2 regions of the Shewanella zhuhaiensis genome follow, and region 1 is predicted to be linked to the other one. Evidence: predicted binding sites of a transcription regulator. Region 1 holds the regulator's gene; the other holds the start of a gene.

What was found. Region 1 encodes FliA, which starts transcription of late flagellar genes. Its sites were predicted from a motif close to CTAAAGNTNNNNNNNNNNNNGCCGATA; they were not measured.
Region 2: the regulator FliA is predicted to act here: its motif matches at 1,979-2,005, upstream of MJ923_RS01815 (DUF5610 domain-containing protein).

The regions. Positions count from the first base shown of each region.
Region 1 is NZ_JAKUDL010000002.1:96,507-100,719, forward strand. Features, by position in the region: gene flhF (flagellar biosynthesis GTPase FlhF) at 1-1,072, shown strand, start outside; gene MJ923_RS06005 (MinD/ParA family protein) at 1,077-1,958, shown strand; gene MJ923_RS06010 (RNA polymerase sigma factor FliA) at 1,951-2,670, shown strand; gene cheY (chemotaxis response regulator CheY) at 2,714-3,097, shown strand; gene MJ923_RS06020 (protein phosphatase CheZ) at 3,111-3,857, shown strand; gene MJ923_RS06025 (chemotaxis protein CheA) at 3,873-4,213, shown strand, end outside.
Region 2 is NZ_JAKUDL010000001.1:426,129-430,341, forward strand. Features, by position in the region: gene MJ923_RS01800 (ABCB family ABC transporter ATP-binding protein/permease) at 1-1,274, shown strand, start outside; gene MJ923_RS01805 (hypothetical protein) at 1,345-1,602, shown strand; gene MJ923_RS01815 (DUF5610 domain-containing protein) at 2,042-2,647, shown strand; gene MJ923_RS01820 (ferredoxin--NADP reductase) at 2,764-3,510, shown strand; gene MJ923_RS01825 (glutathione S-transferase family protein) at 3,647-4,213, shown strand, end outside.

The sequences.
Region 1 (4,213 bases):
AATGGGCCGTGTGGTGGAAGAAGATGATATGCCTGCCTGGGCCCGTGGCCTGGAAGCGCCCGCCGCGCCAAAGATGAAAGAGGCGCCCCGTCAGGCTACTTTTACCCCGGATGCGGACAAATCCCGCGCAGGTGGCCGCCAACAAATTGAGCTTGATGCCATGAAAGAAGAGCTGGCATCACTGCGTAATTTGCTGACTCATCAGGTTTCTTCTTTGATGATGGAGCAAAAAAAGCGCACCGATCCTGTGGGTGCCATGCTGGAAACCCGGCTGTTGGAGGCGGAGTTTTCACCTGCGGTCGCATCCAAGTTGGCTGGTCTCGCTCAGCACTATACACCGGCAGAGTTGGTGAAGGCATTGCCACAAAGCTTGGCAAATATGCTTGATAATCAAGGTGATGATATTGTTCGTCGCGGCGGTGTGGTGGCCTTTGTTGGTCCAACCGGCGTGGGTAAAACCACCTCGATTGCCAAAATTGCTGCCCGTTTTGCTGCGCATCACGGTGCCGATCAGGTGGCTTTAATCACCACAGATCATTATCGCATCGGAGCCTTTGAGCAATTGGCAACTTATGGCAAAATCATGGGATGTCCTGTGAAGCAAGCTCATGATCTCAATGAGTTGCAACAAATTCTTTATCAGCTGCGCAATCGCAAGCTAGTATTGATAGATACCGCAGGTATGGGCCAGCGAGATATGCGATTAGTTGAACAACTGGACAATTTGACAGCGAACAGTGCCTTGCCGATCCGCAGTTATCTGGTATTGTCAGCTACATCGCAGCGCCGGGTGCTTCAGGACGCCGTTAAGCACTTTAAGCGCATCCCTCTGTCGGGGGCTGTGCTGACCAAACTGGATGAATCCGTGTCTCTGGCAGGAGCACTGAGTATCCTTATTCAGAGTGGCCTGCCGCTGAGTTATGTAACCGACGGACAACGTGTGCCCGAGGATATGCAGGTGGCAGATACTCTGTCGCTGGCTAAGCAGGCGCTCGATGCCCTGAATGAACCTGAGTATCAGGGTATCGATAATAATTTATGGTCGGATAACACGACCTGTGCGTTTGAGTGAAGCTATGACCCGTGATCAAGCAAGCGGTTTACGTATGATGAATCAGCCATATAACGAAAAAGTAAAAGTCATTGCCGTCACTGGCGGCAAGGGTGGGGTAGGCAAAACCAGCGTTTCCATCAATACGGCTGTGGCTCTGGCAGAAAAGGGCAAGCGTGTGTTGGTGCTGGATGCTGACTTGGGTCTGGCCAACGTCGACGTCATGCTGGGGCTTCGCGCCGAGAAAAATCTTTCCCACGTGTTATCGGGCGATGCGGAGCTCGATGACATCATTCTCCGTGGTCCCAAGGGGATTGGTATAGTGCCAGCCACTTCCGGTACCCAGGCCATGGTGGAACTAACCTCTGCACAGCACGCCGGACTTATCCGCGCTTTCAGTGAAATGCGCACCCAGTTCGATGTACTGATTGTGGATACCGCAGCCGGTATCTCCGACATGGTACTGAGCTTCTCCCGCGCCGCACAGGATGTACTGGTGGTGGTGTGTGATGAGCCGACGTCTATCACAGATGCCTATGCCCTCATTAAGATCCTCAGCCGCGAACACGGTGTGTTCCGGTTCAAAATTGTTGCAAATATGGTGCGTAGTCTCCGGGAAGGTATGGAGTTATTTGCTAAACTCAGCAAGGTAACTGACCGCTTCCTGGATGTGGCACTGGAATTGGTTGCAACAATTCCCTTCGATGAAAACTTGCGAAAATCAGTACGTAAGCAAAAATTGATCGTAGAAGCCTATCCGAAGTCTCCAGCCGCGATTGCATATCACGGTTTGGCCAACAAGGTGCTGAGCTGGCCTATACCCCAGCAGCCCGGCGGTCATCTGGAGTTCTTCGTAGAGCGTCTGGTGCATCGTCCCGAGTATCAAGAGGACAGAGCGAGTGAATAAAGCCGCGGCGTATACCTCCATGGAGGATAAAACCTCCATCGTTGAACAGTACGCACCGCTGGTAAAAAGAATCGCGCACCATATGTTGGCCAGGCTGCCGGCATCCGTACAGTTGGACGACTTGCTCCAGGCAGGCATGATTGGCCTGCTGGAGGCCTCGACCAAGTTTGATGGTGGCAAAGGCGCCAAATTTGAAACCTTCGCCGGGATCCGCATTCGCGGCGCCATGCTGGATGAAATCCGCAAGGGCGACTGGGTGCCACGGTCAGTACACCGTAACCAGCGAAGGGTAGCCCAGGTCATTGATGAGTTAGAGCAGGAGCTGGGACGGGATGCCCGCGACAGCGAAATTGCCGAAAGACTTGATATGTCGCTGGATGAATACCATCATATTCTCAATGATGTTTCTGTAGGGAAAATCATAGGGATAGAAGATTTGGGCGTATCTCAGGATGTACTGGTTCCCGATGGGGAGCAAACAGACGACATCTATGACGATCTGGCGGGTAGCCAGTTTCAACAGGCCTTGGCAGATGCCATTCGCCAGTTGCCGGAGAGAGACGCATTGGTGTTATCGCTTTATTACGATGAAGCACTGAACTTAAAAGAAATAGGTGCCATTCTTGACGTCAGCGAGTCGCGGGTATGCCAGATCCACAGTCAGGCGATGCTCAGGCTCAAAGGCAAGCTCAAGCATTGGACACACGTATAATTCATTATCGAGCAGTTAGAGTGTCAGCTCACCGGAGGAAACCTTGGACAAGAATATGAAGATTCTTATCGTTGACGACTTTTCAACGATGAGACGTATCATCAAGAACTTGTTGCGAGACTTGGGATTCAATAACACCCAGGAAGCAGATGATGGCTCAACCGCCTTGCCAATGCTTCAGAAGGGCGATTTCGACTTTGTGGTTACCGATTGGAACATGCCCGGCATGCAGGGTATTGATTTGCTCAAGGCCATCCGCGCCGATGAGAGTCTGAAGCATATCCCTGTGCTGATGGTGACCGCCGAAGCCAAGCGTGAACAGATCATTGCTGCCGCTCAGGCTGGGGTAAATGGCTATGTAGTGAAGCCCTTTACCGCTGCGACACTGAAAGAGAAGCTGGATAAGATCTTCGAACGACTTGGTTGAGCAAGGATGAGCTATGCAGGCACAAACATCAGGGCTCATTAGTCTCGAACAGGCACAGGAACTCGTGACGCTGCTCAGCGGCGGCGAGCAGGAAAAAGCCGATTTGCTGATCCGCGAATTGGCGGCCCCCATTCAAAAGGAACTCTTTGACGAAGTCGGTAAACTGACTCGTCAGCTTCACAGCGCCCTGGTGGATTTTCAGCTCGACAGCCGCCTGGCGGAATTGGCCAGCGTCGATATTCCCGATGCCAAAGAGCGCCTCAATTATGTTATCGACATGACTGAGCAAGCCGCCAACAAGACCATGGATGCCGTGGAAGAGTGTCTGCCATTGGCCGATGCCTTAATCAACCATATTAAAACTGTCACACCAACTTGGGACAAACTGATGCGGCGTGACATTGAACTGACTGAATTCAAGAGCTTGTGCCACGACGTTCAGCAATTGATGACCCGTAGTGAACAAGACTCAGAGCGGCTGCGTGAGCTGCTCAATCAAATTTTGATGGCGCAGGACTTCCAGGATCTGACCGGACAAATGATCCGGCGAGTCATCGACTTGGTTCGGGAAGTTGAAAACAGCCTGGTCTCCATGTTGACCGTCTTTGGCGAGCAACCGGTAACAGAAATGACCCAGCGTACCAGCCCAAGCGTCAACACCATTGAAGCCGAAGGGCCGATTATGAACGCCGAGCTTCGTCAGGACGTGGTAACGGGTCAGGACGAAGTCGACGATCTGCTCTCCAGCCTGGGTTTCTGATAAGGAGTCAATTTAATGGCATTCGATGTTGATGAAGAGATTCTGCAGGACTTTCTGATTGAGGCCGGTGAGATTCTGGAGCTGTTGCAAGAGCAGTTGGTTGCCCTTGAAAACAACCCGGAAGACACAGATCTGCTCAACGCCATTTTCCGTGGCTTTCACACCGTAAAAGGTGGCGCTGGCTTCCTTAGCCTGGCGCCCATGGTGGATGTGTGCCACGAGTCGGAAAATACCTTCGATTTATTAAGAACGGGTAAGCGCCATGTCAGCGCCGAGCTGATGGATATCATCCTTCAGGCGGTCGATGCCATTAATACCATGTTCGCCCAGACCCAAGCCGGTCAGGAGCAGGAACC
Region 2 (4,213 bases), on a different contig from region 1:
TTAAATATGGCTGGCAGTTCGCCGCCATTACCCTGGCATCCGTGGTGGCCTATATCGGTTTCAGCGTGGTGGCAACCGAGTGGCGTACCGGCTATGTGCGCGAGGCCGCCAAGGCCGACTCCATTTCCAACACCCGCGCCATAGACAGCCTGCTGAACTACGAAACCGTAAAGTACTTCAACAACGAAAAGTACGAAGCCGATCACTACGACAAGGCGCTGGAAACCTGGGAAACTGCCAAGCGAAACAACCGTTTGTCGCTGTTTGCCCTGAACGGCGGACAGGCCTTTATTATCGCCGCCGCCATGACGGCCATGATGGCACTGGCAGCATCTCAGGTAACCGAGAGCAAGATGACCCTCGGTGACTTTGTGCTGATAAACGCCTTTATGATGCAGCTGTTTATGCCGCTGAACTTCCTGGGATTTGTGTACCGCGAAATCCGCGGCGCACTGGCCAATATCGAGCGCATGTTCGGGCTGTTGGATCAGACGCCGAAGATTTTGAATAAAGACACAGCACAGGCATTTCAGTGCCAGCGCGGCGAGGTGCGCTTTGAGCAGGTGTCCTTCCGTTATGACGAGCGTCCCATCCTCAATGAGGTGAGCTTTACCCTGGCTCCGGGGGAGAAGGTGGCGGTGGTTGGCGACAGCGGCGCCGGTAAATCTACTCTGATTAAGCTGCTGTTCCGCTTTTACGATGTCAGTGGCGGGCGCATTTTAATCGATGGCGTCGATATCCGGGACATGGCCCAGGACAGCCTGCGTCGCGCCATCGCCATCGTGCCCCAGGACACAGTGCTGTTTAACGACTCGCTGCTGGAAAACATCCGCTATGGTCGCCCGGGCGCCAGCGATGATGAAGTGCGGGAAGTGATTCAACATGCCCATCTGGCAGAGTTTGTGGCCTCCTTGCCCCAAGGACTCGAGACCAAGGTGGGTGAGCGAGGACTTAAACTCTCCGGCGGTGAAAAGCAGCGGGTGGCCATTGCCAGGGCCATGCTCAAGGGCTCGCCGATTCTGGTGTTTGATGAAGCCACCTCGTCGCTGGATAGCCGCTCCGAGAAAGCCATTCTTGATGCCCTCAGGGAAGTGGCTGTTGGGCACACCAGTCTGGTGGTGGCCCACAGGCTGTCGACCATAGTGGATGCCGACCGTATTGTGGTGCTCAGTCAGGGCAAAATTGCTGAACAGGGCAGCCACAGTGAACTGCTTGCCAAAGGCGGTTTGTACAGCCGTCTATGGCACATTCAACATGAACAAAAGATGAAGTGAAGTTCAGGTGCGATTCAGCAAACGGCTCGCATAATCCCTTAAAAAACGTGGGAGTTGTAACGGAGTCGCTATGAAAAATATCGCTTTGTTGGTCAATCTGGAAGGCATGCCGGAGAAAGTAACCACGGATTGGAACGCGGTTGCCGCAACATTAAAAAAACGTCAGGTTACTCAGGAAGGTCTGTTGGATATTTATGCCCAGCTGTGTGCCGGACTGAAGGTGTCGACCCGGGGGCTAACCCTGGCGAAGTTGAATACCGACCTGATGTTGGACGGCATTATCCGCGACAGCCAGCCTGCAAGGCAGGCCAGCGTCAGCTTTTATTAATCGGTTTTGCGGATGAGGGGCGGGTTTTGTCGCCATCCCTCACACAGAATAGGGGGCTGCTTACTGTCATCGGCGGGAAGCAGACGGATAATGCGGCCATCCCTGAAGCACAGCTGCTCACCTTCTATTTCCGTCAGTCGGTCACAATTCTTGCAACTGTTACTGCGGGTTTTTGCCTCGGGTAACTTTGGGTTGTTCACAAACAGGATCCTGAGCTGATTGTTGTTGATCCACCTCTCACTTTAATCCGTTCATGTGAGGCAAATCAATCATAGGCCGCACATTATACCCAAGCGAAATTAAGTTTAAATTAAAACTTAAGTCTAAACTCTAAACCCCAAATCACCAGCGGTATGCCACTTTGCAGCGTTAATCGCTAAAGTTGTGCAAAAAATCGCCGATAATAAGTTGATATGCGATCCCGTTATCGAGGTGAGTTATGGAAATCCGTCCCAGTCCGCAAAATCACGGCGCCGAGGTATCGGCCGTTGCCAAGGACAAATCGACCCAGACCGGTCGCAATCATGGCCAGGACGTGGCCGTGGTTGCCAGCCAAAAAACCGCTGCCCATTCCAGCCGGGCATTGATGAATGCCGCTATTCTCTCGGCACAGCAAGAAGTTAACCTCAGTGCCGCCGACGAGCCCATGGTGCTCTTGTACCGTGCAGCCATTGAGGCCATCAACGAGGAACTGGCCCCCGCCATGGGTGAGCAGGCCATTCAGCGTCTGGCGGACGAAGGTGTGGATACCTCGCCCGAGACCACCGCTGGCCGTATCGTCGACTTTGCCACCCAGTTCTTTGCCTTGCATCAGTCGCAAAATGCCAGCCAAAGCTTTGATGAACAGCTCAGTGGATTTATGGACATCATAGGCGGCGCTATCGACCAGGGCTTTAAAGAAGCCCGCGACATCCTCTCGGGTCTTAAGGTGCTTGAAGGCGATATTGCTGCCGGAGTCGACAAAACCTATGAGCTGGTGCAGCAAGGGCTGAAAGACTTTGCGGACAGCTTCAGCCCCCAAGAGTCGCCAGAGCAAACAGAGTAAACTTTGGCCTGCGCCGGCAGTCGGGCTGCGTAAATAAAGGTCTTCAATAAAAAGGGTTTTTATTTCGCGGCCCTGTGCTTATGCTGGAAGCCTGATACACAGTAGCGGGAGCGAACATGTGGGTTGAAGGCACCATTCTGGCGCGGCGCGATTGGACAGACAAACTCTTCAGTCTGCAGATTGCGGCAGACATATCCCCTTTTATTGCCGGGCAGTTTATCAAGCTCAGCCTCCAGCACGAGGAGCGGCGGGTGGCCCGGGCATACTCACTGGTGAATCCTCCCGGCAGCGATTACCTCGAAATTCTTGCTGTTGCCGTTGAAGATGGCCAACTCTCCCCTAAACTTCAGGATTTGAATGTCGGTGATTCGCTGGAAGTCTCGGCCACGGCCACCGGGTTTATGACCCTCGATGAATTGCCCAAGGCTGAAAGCGCCGGGCGTCAGCTGTGGATGCTGGCCACCGGTACCGCGGTTGGGCCCTTTATCTCAATGTTGAAGACCCCCGAGCCCGCCGCGCGCTTTGAACATCTTGTGTTGGTGTATGGTGTGAGGTACGCAGAGGACCTGGCCTACCTCGTGGATTTACAGGCACTTGCCAAGGCCAACCCTGATTTCCATTTGGTGCTTTCCGTCACCCGTGAGCCGATGGCGGGGGCGCTGCAACAAAGGATCCCGCAGGCGCTGAGCTCGGGCGAACTGGAAGCCATGACCGGGCTTACCCTCTCGGCTGAACACTCTCAGGTCATGATTTGCGGCAATCCGGGCATGGTGGCCGAGTGTCAAACACTGCTGCTTGAGCGCGGACTGGCGAAAAACCTGCGCCGGGCGCCCGGCAATATCACGGTCGAAAAATATTGGTAATCAGTGCGTTGTGACATTTTTAGATTAAGTGTTGTTTGCGCTGGCAGGTTCTCGTTCTTGCCTTGCAGAAACACCAATCAAGTTGCTGAAAAACACCTGTGAAAAGTCCACATGCTCCAAAAATAAGGATATAACCATGAAACTTCTGTGCTCTGCGCCTTCACCTTATTCCCGCTTGGTGCGCATTGTGGTGCGCTACCTGGAGCTGAAGGTAGAAGAGATTGGCACCAACCCCTTTGATAACAGCGATGAACTGCTCTCTGGCAATCCGCTTGGGCAGATCCCCTGCCTGTTTTTGAGTGATGGCGCCGCCCTGTACGACAGTGAAGTGATCAGCCGCTACCTGGATGTGACCTATGCCAAGGGACAGCTGTTTGGCGATCCGGCCGCCGACTGGCAGGCGCAGTGTCAGTTTTCGCTGATAAAAGGCCTTATCGACAGCGCGGTGAAGTTGCGTCAGGAGCAGATGCGAGAAGATGAAGGCGTTCGCTCGCCATTCTGGACTGCCCGTTTTGAGCAGGCGTTGCTACGGGGATTCAGGGAGCTTGAGCGTCAGGGGGCCGGCAGTTCAGGGCGTATCGATATCCGCGCCATGGCACTCGTGTGTTTGATTGAGTATGTTGAGTTCCGCCACCCTACGCTGGAGTGGCGCAACCTGGCTCCGGCATTGGCGCTGTGGTTTGACGATATCCGCGAGCTGCCT